Regions from separate parts of the Hoeflea sp. IMCC20628 genome, predicted to be linked through region 4. Evidence: predicted binding sites of a transcription regulator. Region 4 holds the regulator's gene; each other region holds the start of a gene.

Region 1 (4,292 bases), 2.4 Mb from region 4:
GGTCGGCGTGCGGGTGATGTCGGCCACCGGCCGCGATGCGTCCGTCACCGGATCATCTTCGATCAACCCTTCATCGCCCAGAATGTCGGAGACGCGAGTGACTTTCTCACCTCTCTCTGGCGCGGTCTCCGGTGCCTGCACAGGCTCGTCGCCAGCCGGAGCCGGATCAAGCAGGCGGTGGGTATAATCGAATGTCGGGCCCAGCAGTTGGCCGCCCGGCAGATCCTTGTAGATCGCCGAAATTCGCCGCTCGACCAGCATTTCGCCGGTGTCCATCGGCTCGGAATGACCAAACCGCGGCAGGGTTGTCCGGTAGGCCCTGAGCAGAAACACGGCCTCGATCAGGTCACCGCGCGCCTGCTTGATAGCAAGAGCGGCAAGCTCGGGATCGTAAAGCGAGCCCTCGCCCATCACCCGATCGACGGCGAGCGACAACTGCCCGGCAATCTGCTCGAGCGTCAGCCCCGGCACCTGCGTGTCCCCCCGGCGACGTGCGCCAAGCAGACGGTGAGCATTGGCGATGGCGGCTTCCCCGCCCTTGACTGCAACATACATGGCTTACGCTCCCTCACGGACAAGACGGGTGCTGCGCGGCAGAGCCGCCACGCAATCACGACCGGCGAGGATCAAGTCAACGCCGCGCGGAAAGGCGGCCCTGTTGGCCTGCCACTGCGCCTCGAAATGCGGCGGCATCGGATCGGGCGACAGGCTTGCCTGCTGCTTGATGCCGGGACCTTCGAGCTTCAGCGCGGCACCGTCCGTCAGGCTGGAAACCTGCAGGATGATTGTCGTCGAGCGATCCGGAAACTCCTGGGTGCCAAGCGAAAATCCGTTGAGCGCCGAGAGGCTCTGCGGGCTCGCCACCAGCGCAAATGCAGCTTCCGACTGATGCACGGTAACCGGCGCACCCGTGTGAAACACGATCCAGTCCTTGACTGCAGAAGTCTTGTTCAGTGCTGGATCAAGCCAGACCGGTGTATCGGCATCGGCCAACGTGGCAATCAGCGCAGCTGCAGAGGCCGTGAGCGGTGCCGGCGGCGCAGTCACAACCGGTAACGCATGTACCGAGCCGGGGCGCGCCATCGCGTCCATCAATGCCCGGAACACGCTTTGCGACGCGCCGACAGGATCGGCGAACCCGCCTTCATAAACGGTCGATGAGTGTGTTGCAGCAGACATCAGTCTTCTCCTCGCACCATGGTGAAAAAATTGACCCGGGTCGCTTCGGTCTCTTCGCGCAGCTTGGCATCTGTCTCGCTAGCCAGTTTTTCGAGCGGAGCAACGATCACCTGCTCAATCGTGTTCGCATGGGCGGGATCCTGCGCCAGCGCGTCGATGACTGCGACCAGTTGCGCCTTGCGTGTGTCGCGCCCGCTGATCATTGCATGCCCGACCTCACCGGACCCGATCCGCACAGTCACCCGTGTGGCTGACATCTCACCGACATGGAATGGCTGACCGTTTCCACCAATACGGCCGCGCAAGGCGACAAGGCCCGATTCCGGGCCGCGCAACAGATGCACCTCGGGGTCAAGTTCGGCCTGTTTCCAGCACGACAACAACTCCTTGCCTGGCGCCTTCGCCAGTACTGACAGGCGTCTTTGACGCGCTGCGATGTCCGGAGCTAGCGCGTTTTCCTGCACGTTCTTCGCAAGCGACATTGAGAACTCCTTATTTGTCTATTTATCTAGACAATTATATAACTTACGCTACACTTAAACGGCGCGTATGACGAGCCTGTGACACCACGAAAGGAAAGCCGGTTTGAAAACTGTGCAAAGACGCACCGGGATCGCGCTGTGGCGGCAGGTCGCCGACCAGATCCGCCAATCGGTTCTCACTGGACTTGCGCCCGATGAGCGCCTGCCCTCGGAGGCGGAACTGGCGACCCGCTTCGGCGTCAACCGGCATACCGTCCGCGCCGCGATTGCAGCGCTGGAGAAGGAAGGCATCCTGCGCGCCGAGCAAGGCCGCGGCACCTTTCTCAATGACCGCAAGCGTCTTCGTTATCCCATCGGCCAGCGCACGCGTTTTTCCTCAGGCCTGGAAAATCAGGCGCAAACCCGGTCCGGCAAGCTGCTGTCGAGCAAGACTTTGCCCGCCCCGCTCCATGTGTCCACGGCACTGTCATTGCCTGAAAGCACGCCAGTCATCGAACTGTCGACAGTCTCGGCTGCTGACGGCGTGCCGGTTTCGGCCGCCACTTCCTGGTTTGACGCGGCGCGGTTCGCTCAGATCGCCGACCTCTATGCCGAGACCGGCTCGATCACGGCGTCCCTGGCGCTGCTCGGCGTTGACGATTACACCCGCAAGACCACGGCAATCGAAGCCCGGCATGCCAGCAGCGAAGATCTCGATCTGCTCGCACTTTCGCCCGGCGCCATCGTCCTCTTGACCCGCGCGATTGATATTGATTCCCGAGGCCAGCCGGTCCTCTACGGCGAATCCCGCTTTGCTGCCGACAGGGTCGAACTGCTCATCGACAACGATGCATCCAAGGGAAATGGCGACACAGGCTGACCCCGCCGCTACCGCATTGTCACAATCACCGTCACAAAACTGAGAACTGAATCGTGTTTAAGCCTGCCAGCAAGACGATTGCTCAAGGTTCAGGCGGGCTCCGTGACCAAAAAATTCCGGACGATATTCCTTTCCGACATCCACCTCGGCACTCCCGATTGTCAGGCGGATATCCTGATCGATTTCCTGCGCGAGCATGATGCACAGACGATCTATCTGGTCGGCGACATCGTCGATTGCTGGCGCATGAAGCGCAAGGGCTTTTACTGGCCGCAATCTCACAACGACGTGGTGCAACAGCTGCTGCGCAAGGCCCGCAAGGGCACACGCATCATCTATGTGCCGGGCAATCACGATGAAATGCTGCGCGACTATCAGGGCGTTCATTTTGGCGGCATCGAAGTGCGCGAACGCGATGTGTTTGAAACCGCCGACGGCAAGCGGTTGCTGGTCATCCACGGCGACGAATTCGACATGGTGGTGATGAACCACCGCTGGCTCGCCCATCTGGGCGACATGGCCTACGGCTTGGCGATGTGGACCAACAAATGGCACAACCGCTCCCGCAAATTGCTGGGCCTGCGCTACTGGTCGTTCTCCCGCTGGGCCAAGCTCAAGGTCAAGGGCGCCGTCAACTTCATCTCCGACTTCGAAGAAGTACTGGCTGATGAAGCCCGTAAACATGGCGCCGATGGCGTCATCTGCGGTCACATCCATCACGCCGCCAACGAGATGCGCGGCGGCATCCGATACATCAACACCGGCGACTGGGTGGAAAGCTGCACCGCCGTCGTCGAGCATTCCGACGGCCGTATGGAGATCATCGACTGGTCACGCCGCATCCCGGAAAAGGCCGGACAGGTCGCCAAGAGCGCCCCCCTCAAACAGATACCAGGCAAGCAGGACCAAGCGGCATGATTCTTATCATGACTGGCCGCCCCCTCTTCTCTCCCTCGGAGTTATCACAATGACCATGATTGAAACCACCGCCGTCGGCGCTCGTATCGACGGTGCGGTCGTCCGCAACACGGCCTTGTCCTCGACCGGCATTCTCGAGCGGGTGTTCTCGGCAGCGTTCCGCGGCCTGGTCTATCCGCAGATCTGGGAAGATCCGCTGGTCGATATGGAAGCTCTGGCGCTCAAGGAGACCGATACCCTTGTCACCATCGCTTCGGGCTCATGCAATGTCATGTCCTACCTGACCGCGAACCCGGCCAAGATTATTGCCGTGGATCTCTCCCCCGCCCATGTGGCTTTGGGTAAGCTCAAGCTCGCAGCTGCTGCGCATCTGCCCGACCACACCTCGTTTTCCAACCTGTTCCGGCACGCCAATCTGAAAACCAATGTTGCGCTTTATGAGCGTCACATCCGCCCGCATCTTGATGAGAAGACGCGGGCCTACTGGGGCGGGCGGGAAATCAACGGACGCCGCCGCATCAGCCGTTTCACCCGCGGCTTCTATTCGACCGGATTGCTCGGACGCTTCATTTCTGCCGCCCACGTAACCGGCAAACTCTACGGTATCGACCCGCGCGAATTGCTGCGCATGGACAGCATCGAAAAGCAGCGTGAATTCTTCGAAACGCGGATTGCACCTGTATTCGACAGCCGCAGTTTCAAGGCGCTGACTTCGCTGCGCGCGTCGCTGTTTGGACTTGGCATTCCACCGGCGCAGTATGATGCCTTGGCAGGTGATGCGCCCGACGGCATGACCGGCGCGCTGAAAACCCGCACCGAAAAGCTGGCCTGCGGCTTTCCGCTCAAGGACAATT
Region 2 (4,292 bases), 2.4 Mb from region 4:
GATGATCCGGGGTATTGCGCAGGAGATCGCGCATCAGCGGGCGCGGGATCTGTTTACTGAACTCAATCTGCCGGAAAAACTCTGGTCGCTACCGCCAGCGACGTTTTCGGGCGGCGAACAGCAGCGCGTCAATATTGCCCGCGGCTTCATTACCGATCACCCGATCCTGTTGCTCGATGAGCCGACAGCATCGCTGGATGCAGCCAACCGCGAAGTCGTAATCGATCTGATTGCCCGCAAGAAGGCCGATGGCGCTGCACTGCTCGGCATTTTCCACGATCAGGACGTGCGCAATGCAGTGGCCGATCATGTGATTGACGTATCGGCTTTTGCCACCGGAAAGACGGCAGCATGACCCGGCTGTCCGATACGCCGCTGGTGCATGACAGCGCCAAGATCGTCGAATCCAGTCTAGGCCGCTACACCGAAGTAGGCGCTCATTGCACTGTGGCGCACTCGACCATGGGGGATTATTCCTACTGCGTCGAGAACACCCAGATAGCCTATGCGAGCATCGGCAAATTCGCCAATATCGCCAGTCATGTACGGATCTATGCCAGCATGCACCCGATGGAGCAGGCGTCGTTGCATCACTTCAGCTATCGCTCGTCGTGGTATTTTGACGGTGAGACTGACAATCAGGATTTCTTCGACTGGCGCGCCGGGCAGCGGATCACGATCGGCCATGATACCTGGATCGGGCATGGCGCGGTGGTGATGCCGGGTGTGAGCATCGGCAATGGCGCCATCATCGGCGCCAACGCGGTGGTCACAAAAGATGTCGCTGATTTCGCCATCGCCGTCGGCGTGCCGGCGCGCACCATCCGGCAGCGGTTTTCCGATGACATCGCCCGCCGCCTCGACGCGCTGGCCTGGTGGGACTGGGAGCACGAGAAGCTGCATGCGGCGCTGCAGGATTTCCGCACGCTGCCGGTCGAGGAATTCATCGAAAAACAAGGCGGCTAGGTTTCGTCCTGCCAGCGCTCCTCGAAAATCAGATCGTCGAGCGGCAGCCTCCGGTTCCAGCCTTTGACCTCCAGTTCCGGCTGCTCATAGAGCTCATCGACATAGCCGAGGCAGAGATAGGCGACGATTTCGATCCGCTCGGGAATGTCGAGAATGGATTTGAGATCAGCGTCGCGAAAAATGCTGACCCAGCCCATGCCAATGCCTTCGGCGCGTGCGGCGAGCCAGAGGTTCTGCACTGCACAGACCGTGCTGTAGAGATCCATGCTGGAATTGTGGGTTTTGCCCAGAACCACCTCTCCGCTGCGGTTGCGGTCGCAGGTGATGCAGATGTTGAGCGGCGCCTTGCGAATGCCTTCAAGCTTCAATGATTTGTATTTGGATTGCCGTTCTTCGGGAAAAAGTTTGACGGCTTCATCATTGGCGCGCCCAAACGCATCGGCAATTTGATCGCGAACCGACTGGCTCCGGATGGTGATGAAATTCCAGGGCTGCATGAAACCCACGGACGGCGCGTGATGCGCGGCTTGCAAAAGCCGCCGCAGCACGTCACCCGGAACCGGGTCCGGCAGGAACTGGTCGCGCACGTCGCGGCGGGTGAAGATGGCCTTGTATACGGCGTCTCGTTCCGAGCTTGAAAAGCTGACAGCAGGCGCCAGCATATATGTCTTCGGCATTGTTTGATCCCCAACAATCCGTAACACCCCACTGCACCGTCCATGTGCGGCAAGGCTATGACATCTGGCCGGTCTTCTGACTTCGGATCATCTGACCTGCGCGCCTTCCCGGGCTTGCCCAGTGGCATGTCGCGCAGACCATCCCCGTTACAGCGTTGGGCACGTTCCGGAGTCTCACCGAATTCCCGATTCTCCCGCTTTTGACGGGCACCAGACCTGCGCATAGGGCCACGGCGGAGACGGGAGCGCAAGCCCGCCAACGGCACAAATGCCGGACGGTCGGCCGTTTTGGAAGCGGGCCTGTGGAGCGTAACAAAACTGACATCAAACCGACATTGGCCTTTCACATGGCTGGGCTAGGTCACTCCTCGAAGGTCGCAAGACCAAAAATGATTTCGAGGGAATTTGCCCATGCTTGAACTGACCGACGTGACCCGCCGATTTGGAACAAATATCGCTGTTGATGCTGTCACGCTGTCGATCCCGGAAGGCCAGATGGTCGGCGTTATTGGGCGCTCTGGCGCCGGAAAGTCAACGCTTTTGCGCATGATCAACCGGCTGACGCCGACGAGCAGCGGCGAGATCCGGTTCAAGGGCAAGACGGTATCAGGTCTCGGCGGTTCAAATCTGCGCAACTGGCAGCGTGACTGCGCAATGATATTCCAGCAGTTCAATCTGGTGCCGCGGCTTGATGTGCTGACCAATGTGCTGCTCGGTCGCCTCAATCATCGCTCCACGGTGCTCAACATCCTCAACATCTTTACGGTCGAAGAGCGCGCAAGTGCTCTGATGGCTCTGGAGCGTCTCGGCATCGCCCAGACCGCATTGCAGATGGCGGGCACCCTGTCGGGCGGCCAGCAGCAGCGCGTTGCCATCGCGCGGGCGTTGATGCAGTCGCCCTCGATGGTGCTGGCCGACGAGCCGATCGCCTCACTTGATCCGCTCAACGCGCAGATCGTGATGGACGCGCTCAAAGACATCAATGAGCGCGAAGGCATCACGGTGATCACCAATCTGCACACGCTTGATACGGCGCGCGCCTATTGCGAGCGGGTGATCGGCATGGCCGGCGGCAAGGTGGTGTTTGACGGTTCGCCCGACGAGTTGACCACCGAGGCCGTGCGGATGATCTACGGCGCCTCCGCCGACGGCGCCGAAATATCCGAAGCCATCACCTCGACATCGATTTCCGCCGGACGCCCAGTGCTGCCGGCCGAGCCGAAATCCACCGGTCCGTTGCAGCCAGCGCTTTGCGTCAAACCTGCAGCCGCCGGGGTCGCCTTGCCCGCGTGACAGGCCCCATCAACGGAATAGCCGGCATCCTGCCGGATCTCACCAGGAGCAGATCAATGTTCAAAAAAGCCCTTCTCGCAGCGGCCTCGTTCGCTGCCATCATCGCTGTCCAGCCTGCTGTTGCCGAAGACCTCAAGGACTTCCGCATCGGCATTCTCGGTGGCGAAAACGAAGCCGACCGTCTGCGCAGCTTCCAGTGCATGACCGACACCCTGCCAGCCGTTCTCGGCGTTGAAAAAGTCTCGCTGTTTCCTGCCGCCGACTATGACGGCGTGATCCAGGGCCTGCTTGGCGGCACGCTCGATTACGCCGAACTTGGCGCATCCGGCTATGCCAAGGTCTATCTCGAAGATCCGAAAGCGGTTGAGCCAATCCTGACCACGATCCAGACTGATGGCGCCACCGGCTACTACTCCGTCATGGTTGCGCGCAAGGATTCGGGCATCACCACGCTTGAAGATCTCAAGGGCAAGAAGCTTGGCTTCGCCGATCCCGACTCGACTTCGGGCTTCCTGGTTCCTTCTGTCACGCTGCCTGCCGCCATCGGCATGCCGATCGCAGACTATTTCGGTGAGACCGGCTTCGGCGGCGGTCACGAGAACCTGGTTCTGGAAGTCGTCAAGGGCAACTTCGATGCAGGCACCACCTGGGCTTCCGGCGTTGGCGAATTCAAGGACGGCTACACATCGGGCAATTTGAAGAAGATGGTCGACAAGGGCATCGTCGACATGGGTGATCTGGTTCAGGTCTGGCAGTCGCCGCTGATCCCGAACGGACCGATCGTCGTCCGTTCAACCATGGACACCGACATGAAGGCCAAGTTCAAGGACTTCATGATGACGCTGCCCGAGAGCGATCCCGAGTGCTTCGCTTCCATTCAGGGCGGCGATTACAAGGGCTACACCGAAGTTGACGCCTCGTTCTACCAGGCCATCATCGACGCTCGCAAAGCCAAGATCGGCTCGTAAGCCTTCTCACTGCCTAACGGCCGCGGTCTCTTGCAAAGGGGGCCGCGGTTTTCCTTGTCGCAACAGGACCAGATTATGAAATCGCCCCAACATTCCCCCATGGTCACCGAGACAGAGCGGCACTGGCAGGCGCTGGCGCGGCAACGCCGCATCTATACCGGGTTGGGACTGGCTCTGCTGTTGATGGCGCTGGCCGGTTCACTGTGGTTCGCCAACGAGACCAATGCCGGCAAATTCTGGGACCGGCTGCCGCATTTCTTCGATTTCTTTGGCGACATGATCCCGCGCGACGGCTGGGAAATCTGGCGCGCGCTGTTTGATCTCGAAAGCCCCTATGCCGACGGCTCGCTGAAATATGATTATCCCGTCGGCCGGATATGGCTGACAG
Region 3 (4,292 bases), 1.6 Mb from region 4:
CGATGATGTAAGCATAGTCACCGTGGATCTCGATGTCGGACAGCCCGACCCAACCCTTGTCGGCCGGCGCATCGAGTGCGTAGCGCACGGCGCCCCACTCTTCGCTCTCGACATTGTAGGAGACGAGCTTGACTTCGCCCTTGGCGTCATCCTTCCAGGAGCGCTGCATCGGCATCCACAGCACATCCCCATCGCGGGCAATGCCTTCGAAACCGAAGCGGATTTCCTGTGCCTGCAGTTCGGCTGGCAGCGGAATTTCGGTCTTGATCACGCCCTTGGCGTTGACGTTGTAGAGCGCATGCGGGATCAGCCGGTCCGTCCGGCCTTCGGACGCCAGCCAAAAACCGCCCTTGCCATCCAGCGTCACGCCTTCGATATCCAGCTTCTGGGCCGGAACACCGCCACGGGTGATGTCGAGCGCGGAGATGATGCGAGCGGGCGTCTGCGTCGCGTCGATCGTGAAGATCCGCGGCTGATAGCCGTAGAAACTGTCATTGATCGCATACAGCATGCCGGTTTTTTCCTGATCAGCGGCCAGACCCGACAGGGCGCCCCAGCCGATGAGACTGTCAGCCCCTTGCGAGGTAATCTGCGGATAGGCGGCAGGCGCTTCCTGCTGTTCATAGACCATGACATGGCTGCGCACGCCGCCATCCTCGATCAGGTCGGCTTCATTGGCCGTGACCACAAGGTTGCGCGTAGCAATCGCAACGATGCCCTCTGGTGCAATGCCCGAAGGCAGCAGCTGCACAAGAACCGGCTTGGCCAGATCGCTGACATCATAAACGCCAACGACAGATGCGCGCTCGGCGCCGACAAAGACATAGGGCTTGCCGTTAAACGTGCCGACCTCGATCGATTCAGGCTCTGCGCCCTTGGCGTCAGAACGCTTGTCGGGATAATGGCCAGTTTCAACAATGGCATATTCCAGCGACATACCGGAGTCGTAAACCACGCTGCCGTCCTTGTTGAAGATGGTCCAGCCGCGTGATCCGCCTTCGTAATCGCCCTCATTGGCAATGGCGAAATGATCATCGTCGATCCATTTCACCGCATCCGGCTCGCGCTTGCGGTCAGCCTGAGTTTCGATAAACAGGAGTGCTGCACGCTCATCAGTCAGGTCGACTTTTTCAAGCGTCACCGCACCTGCGGAGAAATGCGAGATCACCTTGCCGTCGCGGCCGATCACCACGAGATGGTTGTTTTCCTGCAATGTGAGAACTGTTTCACCCAAACCATTGACGTCGACAAATTCCGGTTCCGGATCGTCCGCGCCGATGTCGGCAAGCCCGGTCACATCGGTGAACCGCAGGCTGCCGCAATCGGCAGCCCCGTCCTTGACGTCGATCATCGCCACCTGCCCGGCTGGCATTTGCGGCAACACGCCGTCATTGAGATCTTCATCGCGTTCATTCTCGATGGCAATCACCAGGAATGAAGCGTCTTTGGCCTTGGCAATGGAATCGGGCTGTCCGCCAAGATCGCACTCAGCCGTCACGGCTTTGGTGTCGATGTCCACGGTCACCAGTTTGCCGCCGACAGCGACATAATCCTTCGAGGTGTTGACGGCGACAAAGGCGCTTGAACCGATGATGGTGACCGATGTCGGCTCACCGCCGAGTTCGACATTGCCCAAGGGCTTTGGCGCAGCGATATCGGAAATATCGACGAGGCCGACCACACCCAGCGGGCTGTCGGTATAGACAAGCCGCATGCCGTCTTCGGTGGCGGCGATGATTTCGGATGAGGTCTCGCGATCCTGATCTTCACCGGCCGCCATGTTGAGCGGTGTGGCGAAGGACGACACGCGGTTGAAGTTCATGTCTGCGGCCGAGGCGGAAGCCGCGATCAAGGCAAGAACGGAGGTGAAGCTGAGCAGTCGTGACATATGGCAATCTCCCGGTTTTGATATCCGGGGATGTGGCACAGGCACGATTGCAGCATCATGACGCTGAGATGACGGTTTTATGAAGACAGGCTTTCCCCATGAGGCCCGCCACTTCCGTCAGCGCCGACAGTTACAGATCTGCTGCCCGTTCCGCGTTCTTCAAATTCGAAGTCACGCCATAGCTGATATAGGTCGCATGCAGGAACTGCCGGGCGCAGGCCTGCCAGGAAAAATCCATAGCGCGCCTGCGGGGGAGTTCACGCGGAACTCCAAGACAGGCAAGCGCCGCCTTGCGCAGATCCTGATCCAGCGCGCCCGCCCCGCTATCACCCAGAATGTCCACCGGCCCTGTGACCGGATAGGCAGCAATCGGAACCCCGGAGGCCAGGGCTTCGAGCAAGACCAAACCAAAAGTGTCGGTCAGCGACGGAAACACGAAGACGTCGCCCATCGAGTAAAGCGCCGCCAGTTCAGCCCCGGATTTGGCGCCAGTAAATGTGACATCCAGGTAGCGCGCCTTGAAATCCTCAAGCATCGGCCCGCCGCCGACCACCAGCTTGGTCCCGGGCAGATCCATGGCGAGAAACGTCTCGACATTCTTTTCCACCGCCATCCGCCCGACATGCAAAAACACTGGCCTCGGCAGATCAAGCGGCGCCGGATAATCCGGGTGAAACAGCTTGGTGTCGACGCCGCGCGACCAGATGTGCAGATTGTGAAAGCCCTTGGCCTGGAGCTCGCTTCGCAGGCTTTGCGTTGCCACCAGACAGCCGCGCCCGGCATTGTGGAACCAGCGCATGAAGACATAAAGCCAGCTTTCCGGCATGGGATAGCGCGCCGAGACATATTCCGGATACCGGGTGTGATAGCTCGAGGTGAAACCATTGCGCTTGAGCGCGGCACGGCGGGCCAACAAACCCAGCGGCCCCTCCGTGGCAATATGGATATAGTCGGGAGCTGACTCGGCCATGCGCCGCGCCACAGCCCAAGGCGTCGTAAAAGCCAGCCGGATCTCCGGATAACCCGGCAAAGGCAGAGTACGAAATTCGGCAGGCGAAAGAATATCAACATCAATGCCGAGCGACGCGAGATCGCGCACCAGGTTTTCGATCGACCGGACCACCCCGTTGATCTGCGGACGCCAGGCATCGGTAACAATCAGCAGTTTGGGCATGCACCGGTCCGCCTGGTTCAGTCTGTCGCGGTCTGATAGCGGCGCACCACTAATCAATCAACTGTGGCGGCGGTCCGGCTTAAAGCGCCAACTTGAGTTTTCCGCCGGCAGCACGCGAGCAACAGGCCATCATCCGGTCACTTACCGCTCTTTCAGCTGATGACAAAACCTTGTCGCGATGATCGATAGCTCCCTCAAGCACCCGAACCTCGCAGCTGCCGCAGAGACCTTCCTCGCAATCGCTCGGCACATCGATACCGGCCGCCCGCACAGTCTCGAGCAGTGTGCTGCCAGTGGGGACCGTCAACGTCAGGTCGGAATCCTTCAACTCCACCACAAACGCGGTATCGTCGGCATGCGCGCCGCTGCCAGCATCGGTGCTGAACGCCTCGCATTTGAAGGCGCCTTCCGGCAAATGTGTGCAAAGGGACTCCAGTTCGCCGAGCAGGCCCCGCGGTCCGCAGGCGTGGATCCGTGTTCCAACGCTCCAACCGTCGACGATTGAATTCATTTGGGCGCGGGTCCCTTCACCTGAAACATGAAGCACGACATTTGCGCCATGATCGGCAACCATCCGGTCCAGAAAAGCCATGCGATCACGCGACCGGCCAGCGTAGTGAACTTCGTAGTCACACCCCGAAGCCTTGAGCCGGTCAGCCATTGCCACGATCGGCGTGATGCCGATGCCCCCGGCAATGAGGATGTGACGATCGGCATCCTCCTCGAGCCGGAAATAGTTTTTTGGGCCGCGCATGTGCAGCGTCATTCCCGGAACCAGTTGGTCATGAACGAACCGCGACCCGCCTCGCCCCTCATTCTCCCGCAGCACGGCGATTGAATAGAGCGGATCTGAAGGGTCTCCGCAGAGCGAATATTTACGGCTGAATTCATCGAACACGACATCGATATGCGCACCAGGCGTCCACGGCGGCAGCGGCAAGCCATCCGGGTCTTCGAGACGTACCAGCTTGACCCCCTCGGCAATGAGCTTGGTTTCAGCAACGCGAACGCTCCGTGCGATTTCCTTGGCTGAAGGGGCGCCGACTGGAAATGAGATGCTAGAAGCTGCAAGCGACGGATCGGCATGTTCGGGGTTGTTGGCCGGGTCCCATTCGACAAGAAGCCTGTCGGGTCCGCGAAAGGAAAGGCTCGGCAGATAGGTGAATTGCTGATCTGCGACCAGTTGCATGTGCGGCAGCCGGCGTGTCAGCTCCTCGATGAAAATCCGCA
Region 4 (4,292 bases):
CAGCGCCGGTTTGCACTTTATCTTATGCGGGAGCATATCGGGATGGCTGTCTGGAAGTGCGGCACGGCCTTCAGCCAGTCTCAACCTGTAAGTTGGGGAAAACCGAAAAAAGGAATCGGCATGATTCGCCTGACTCTTGTCATAGAGTCATGCAACCACTAAGTTGAATTTATGAATTAGACGTTCGCGGCGGACACTATTCACCTCACAGTAACCGAGCGCTTGAGCTCCGGTCATCCGGAGCGGCGGTGAGGGATTCTGCCATCCCGGAACACGGGATAAACGGAGACCAAGGCATGAACTGGACTGATGATCGGGTTGAAAGACTCAAGAAACTCTGGGCAGACGGGCTGAGCGCCAGTCAGATTGCGGCACAGTTGGGCGGCGTCAGCCGCAATGCTGTGATCGGCAAGGTGCATCGCCTCAACCTTCCCGGCAGAGCCAAAAGCGGCGGTCAGGCGGCCGTGCGGACCAAACGCACAACCGCAGCACCGCGCGCACCGAATTATGCCGGACGCACGGCGACACAGACAACACGCACCGTCAGCCGTTCAAGCGGCGGCGCAGCTTTGAAAGATGATCTCGACGTCGTAGCCGTGGAGAACATCGATACGCGGCCGGTCGATGACGTTGTGGTGCCTATTTCACGGCGCCTTACGCTGATCGAGCTTTCAGAGCGGACCTGCAAATGGCCACTTGGCGATCCTCTGCAAGAGGGCTTTCATTTCTGCGGCAATGATTCAGGCGAGGCGTCTCCCTATTGCGGCTACCACGCCAAACTGGCGTTCCAGCCGTCCAGCGAGCGCAAGCGCGCCCGCTGAACCAATTTCGATTGAAGACAGCAAAGCCCGGATCCATCAATCCGGGCTTTTTTTTGCGCTCGTGTGGCCGTGACGGTTGAGATCATGGATGGTGACGCGGAGACCGCAATCAATGTAAGTTGTCGGTCGCGACACACTCAAAATCAGGCAAAGAGGATCGGCCGATGCGCCATTTGATGACTGCACTTCTGCTTTTGCCGATGTCCATCGCACCTGCCGCAGCCTCCTCGGATGACGCCTGGGCTGAATTTGCCGCCGAGGTGCGCAGCAAATGCCTTGAGGCGGCCGCGCCTATGCTCGACGACGGCAAGGCCGCCGTCGATCCTTTCGGCAGCGAAAGCTTCGGTCTCGCTGTGGTGACCGGCAAGGCCAAAGGCGGCGACGCCTTTGTGAGCTACATCTGCGTCATCGACAAGCAGGACCGGAGTGTCGAGCTCGGCAGTGAACTCACGGCCGAAACGTTGACTGTCACCATCCCCTGAGGTCCCCGGTCAGCTCTCGATCGAATAGCCGGCGCCACGCACGGTGCGGATGGTGTCGCGCATACCCGACAGATTGACCGCCTTGCGCAACCTGCCGACATGCACATCGACGGTTCGTTCATCGACATAGACATCGTGACCCCAGACGCCATCGAGCAGTTGCGCCCGCGAGTAAACCCGGCCGGGTGAGCTCATCAGATATTCAAGAAGCTTGAACTCGGTCGGCCCCAGCTTGACGTCGCGGCCGCGGCGGCGCACCCGGTGCGTTTCCCGGTCCAGCTCGATGTCGCCAACCTTGAGCAGTGTGGAAATGCTTTCCGGCCTTGCACGGCGCAACATCGCCCTGACCCGGGCCAGCAATTCTGGCGTGGAGAACGGTTTGACAACATAATCGTCGGCACCCGTTGCGAGCCCGCGAACCCTTTCACTTTCCTCGCCGCGCGCCGTCAGCATGATGATCGGCAAGCGTTCGGTTTCAGGCCGTGCGCGCAGGCGCCGGCACAATTCGATGCCGGAAATACCGGGCAGCATCCAATCCAGGATCAGCAGATCCGGGACACGTTCCTGCAGCCGGATCTCGGCCTCGTCGCCGCGGAGAACGGTGTCGACGTCGTAGCCTTCTGCTTCCAGGTTGTAGCGAAGCAGCACCGAGAGTGCTTCCTCGTCCTCAACCACTGTAATGCGCGGGCTTATCGCCATGATCTGTAAACTCCCCGCATTGTCACGCCGAACCCGGATCGGATACGATCATGCTGGCGGTGTCATCGTCCTTGGGGCGGTCAGCGGACAGTTGCTCGCCGGTGGCAACGTAATAGACCGTTTCGGCAATGTTGGTGGCGTGATCGCCAATGCGCTCGATGTTCTTGGCACAGAACAGCAGATGGGTGCAGGCAGTGATGTTGCGCGGGTCTTCCATCATGTAAGTCAGCAATTCGCGGAACAGCGAGGTGTAGATCGCGTCAATCTCCTCGTCACGCTCGCGAATGGTGTGTGCGAGCTCCGGCGAGCGTGTGGCAAAGGCGTCGAGCACCTCCTTGAGCTGGGTCAGGGCCAGTTCGGCCAGATGCTCGAGTCCGCGCACCAGCTTGCGCGGCTGCGCCATGGTGTGGACGGCGATCACCCGCTTGGCGATGTTCTTACCCAGATCACCGACGCGCTCGAGGTCCGACGCGATGCGGATCGAGCCGATGATTTCGCGCAGATCCGACGCCATCGGCTGGCGCTTGGCGATGATCAGAACCGCCTTGTCGTAAATCTCGCGTTCGCCCTCATCGAGCAGCAAGTCTTCGGAGATGACCCGCTGCGCGGACGCCGTGTCGGCGTTGACGAGCGCCGCGACCGCGTCGGCGACCATGCGCTCGGCGATGCCGCCCATTTCCGACAAGCGGCGCACGAGGAAGCGGAGTTCGTCATCATAGGCTGTGACGGTATGAGCTTCGGGCATTTTGTGATCCTTCAATTCTGTATTCGTGATGCGCGTGGCGGGCGCATTAGCCGAAGCGGCCGGTGATGTAATCCTGGGTCAGCTTTGTGTCCGGATTGGTGAACATCTTGTCGGTCGGGCCTTCCTCGACGAGCTTACCCAGGTGGAACATCGCCGTGCGTTGCGACACACGGGCCGCCTGCTGCATCGAGTGGGTGACGATGACGATGGTGTAGTTCTCGCGCAATTCGTCGATCAGCTCCTCGACCTTGGCCGTGGCGATCGGGTCAAGCGCCGAACAGGGCTCGTCCATCAGGATCACTTCGGGGCTAACGGCGATGGCGCGGGCGATGCAAAGCCGTTGCTGCTGGCCGCCGGACAGGCCTGTTCCGGGCTCGTGCAGACGGTCCTTGACCTCGTTGAACAGGCCGGCCTTGATCAGGCTGCGCTCGACGATCTCGTCCATCTCGGCGCGGGTGGAGACCTGGCCATGAATGCGCGGTCCATAGACGACGTTTTCATAGATCGATTTGGGGAACGGATTGGGCTTTTGAAACACCATGCCGACGCGGGCGCGCAGCTCGACGACATCAATCATCGGTGCGTAGATGTTCTCGCCGTCGAAGGTGATCTCGCCGGTGATCCGGCAGATGTCGATGGTGTCGTTCATCCGGTTCAGGCAGCGCAGAAATGTCGACTTGCCGCAGCCGGACGGGCCGATCAGCGCGGTGACGCTGTTCTTGCGAACCTCCAGATTGACGTCAAACAGCGCCTGTTTCTCACCGTAGTAGACGCAGACATCGGTGCCGCGCATCTTGATCTCGAACTGATCAACCGATGCGTTGACCGCTCTTTCCGTAGCCGCTTCCGACATGATGTTCATCTCCGTCTTCCCTTCAACAATTCCAGTATACTCAGGGCGTGGTCGTTTGTGCGATTGCATCTTTTGCATCTACCAGCGGCGCTCAAAGCGGCGGCGCAGCAGAATGGCTATGGCGTTCATGATCAGGAGAAACACCAGCAGCACAATAATGGCGCCCGATGCCCTCTCGACAAAGGCCGGATCGCCACGCTGGGTCCAGTTGTAGACCTGAACCGGGAGCGCCGATGCCGGATCAAAGAATCCCTCCGGCGGCGCTCCGGGATATTCGCGCACGAAGGCCACCATGCCGATCAGCAACAGAGGTGCCGTTTCACCCAGCGCCTGGGCAAGCCCGAGGATCGTGCCGGTGAGAATGCCCGGTGCTGCGAGCGGCAGGACGTGGTGAAAGATTGCCTGCATTTTCGAGGCACCTATGCCGAGAGCAGCATCATTGATCGATGGCGGCACAGCCTTTAGCGCCGCGCGGGTGGCTATGATGATGGTCGGCAGCGTCATCAGTGTCAGCACAAGACCGCCGACAACCGGCGCAGATTGCGGCAAGCCGACAAAATTGATGAAGATCGCCAGGCCGAGAATGCCGAAGACAATGGAGGGAACCGCGGCCAGATTCGCGATGTTGACCTCGATGAGGTCGGTCCAGCGATTTTGCGGGGCAAATTCCTCAAGATAGATCGAAGCCGCGA

Evidence for each region. Region 4 encodes PhoB, which activates phosphate uptake and scavenging genes when phosphate is short. Its sites were predicted from a motif close to TGTCATNNANCTGTCAT; they were not measured.
Region 1: a site for PhoB is predicted at 1,729-1,745, ahead of phnF (phosphonate metabolism transcriptional regulator PhnF). Genes of this name have one in related genera too.
Region 2: a site for PhoB is predicted at 1,963-1,979, ahead of phnC (phosphonate ABC transporter ATP-binding protein). Genes of this name have one in related genera too.
Region 3: a site for PhoB is predicted at 1,946-1,962, ahead of IMCC20628_RS02735 (esterase-like activity of phytase family protein). Genes of this name have one in related genera too.

Annotation. Positions count from the first base shown of each region.
Region 1 covers NZ_CP011479.1:1,419,801-1,424,092, reverse strand. Annotated here, with positions in the region: gene IMCC20628_RS06675 (carbon-phosphorus lyase complex subunit PhnI) at 1-555, opposite strand, end outside; gene phnH (phosphonate C-P lyase system protein PhnH) at 559-1,179, opposite strand; gene phnG (phosphonate C-P lyase system protein PhnG) at 1,179-1,661, opposite strand; gene phnF (phosphonate metabolism transcriptional regulator PhnF) at 1,765-2,520, shown strand; gene IMCC20628_RS06655 (UDP-2,3-diacylglucosamine diphosphatase) at 2,623-3,438, shown strand; gene IMCC20628_RS06650 (DUF3419 family protein) at 3,488-4,292, shown strand, end outside.
Region 2 covers NZ_CP011479.1:1,426,778-1,431,069, forward strand. Annotated here, with positions in the region: gene phnL (phosphonate C-P lyase system protein PhnL) at 1-355, shown strand, start outside; gene IMCC20628_RS06695 (DapH/DapD/GlmU-related protein) at 352-966, shown strand; gene bluB (5,6-dimethylbenzimidazole synthase) at 963-1,643, opposite strand; cobalamin riboswitch at 1,692-1,873, opposite strand; gene phnC (phosphonate ABC transporter ATP-binding protein) at 2,055-2,936, shown strand; gene phnD (phosphonate ABC transporter substrate-binding protein) at 2,993-3,904, shown strand; gene phnE (phosphonate ABC transporter, permease protein PhnE) at 3,980-4,292, shown strand, end outside.
Region 3 covers NZ_CP011479.1:581,732-586,023, reverse strand. Annotated here, with positions in the region: gene IMCC20628_RS02735 (esterase-like activity of phytase family protein) at 1-1,888, opposite strand, end outside; gene IMCC20628_RS02730 (glycosyltransferase family 1 protein) at 2,019-3,062, opposite strand; gene IMCC20628_RS02725 (cytochrome P450/oxidoreductase) at 3,142-4,292, opposite strand, start outside.
Region 4 covers NZ_CP011479.1:3,835,045-3,839,336, forward strand. Annotated here, with positions in the region: gene IMCC20628_RS18015 (GcrA family cell cycle regulator) at 297-821, shown strand; gene IMCC20628_RS18020 (hypothetical protein) at 986-1,303, shown strand; gene phoB (phosphate regulon transcriptional regulator PhoB) at 1,313-1,996, opposite strand; gene phoU (phosphate signaling complex protein PhoU) at 2,025-2,747, opposite strand; gene pstB (phosphate ABC transporter ATP-binding protein PstB) at 2,794-3,609, opposite strand; gene pstA (phosphate ABC transporter permease PstA) at 3,679-4,292, opposite strand, start outside.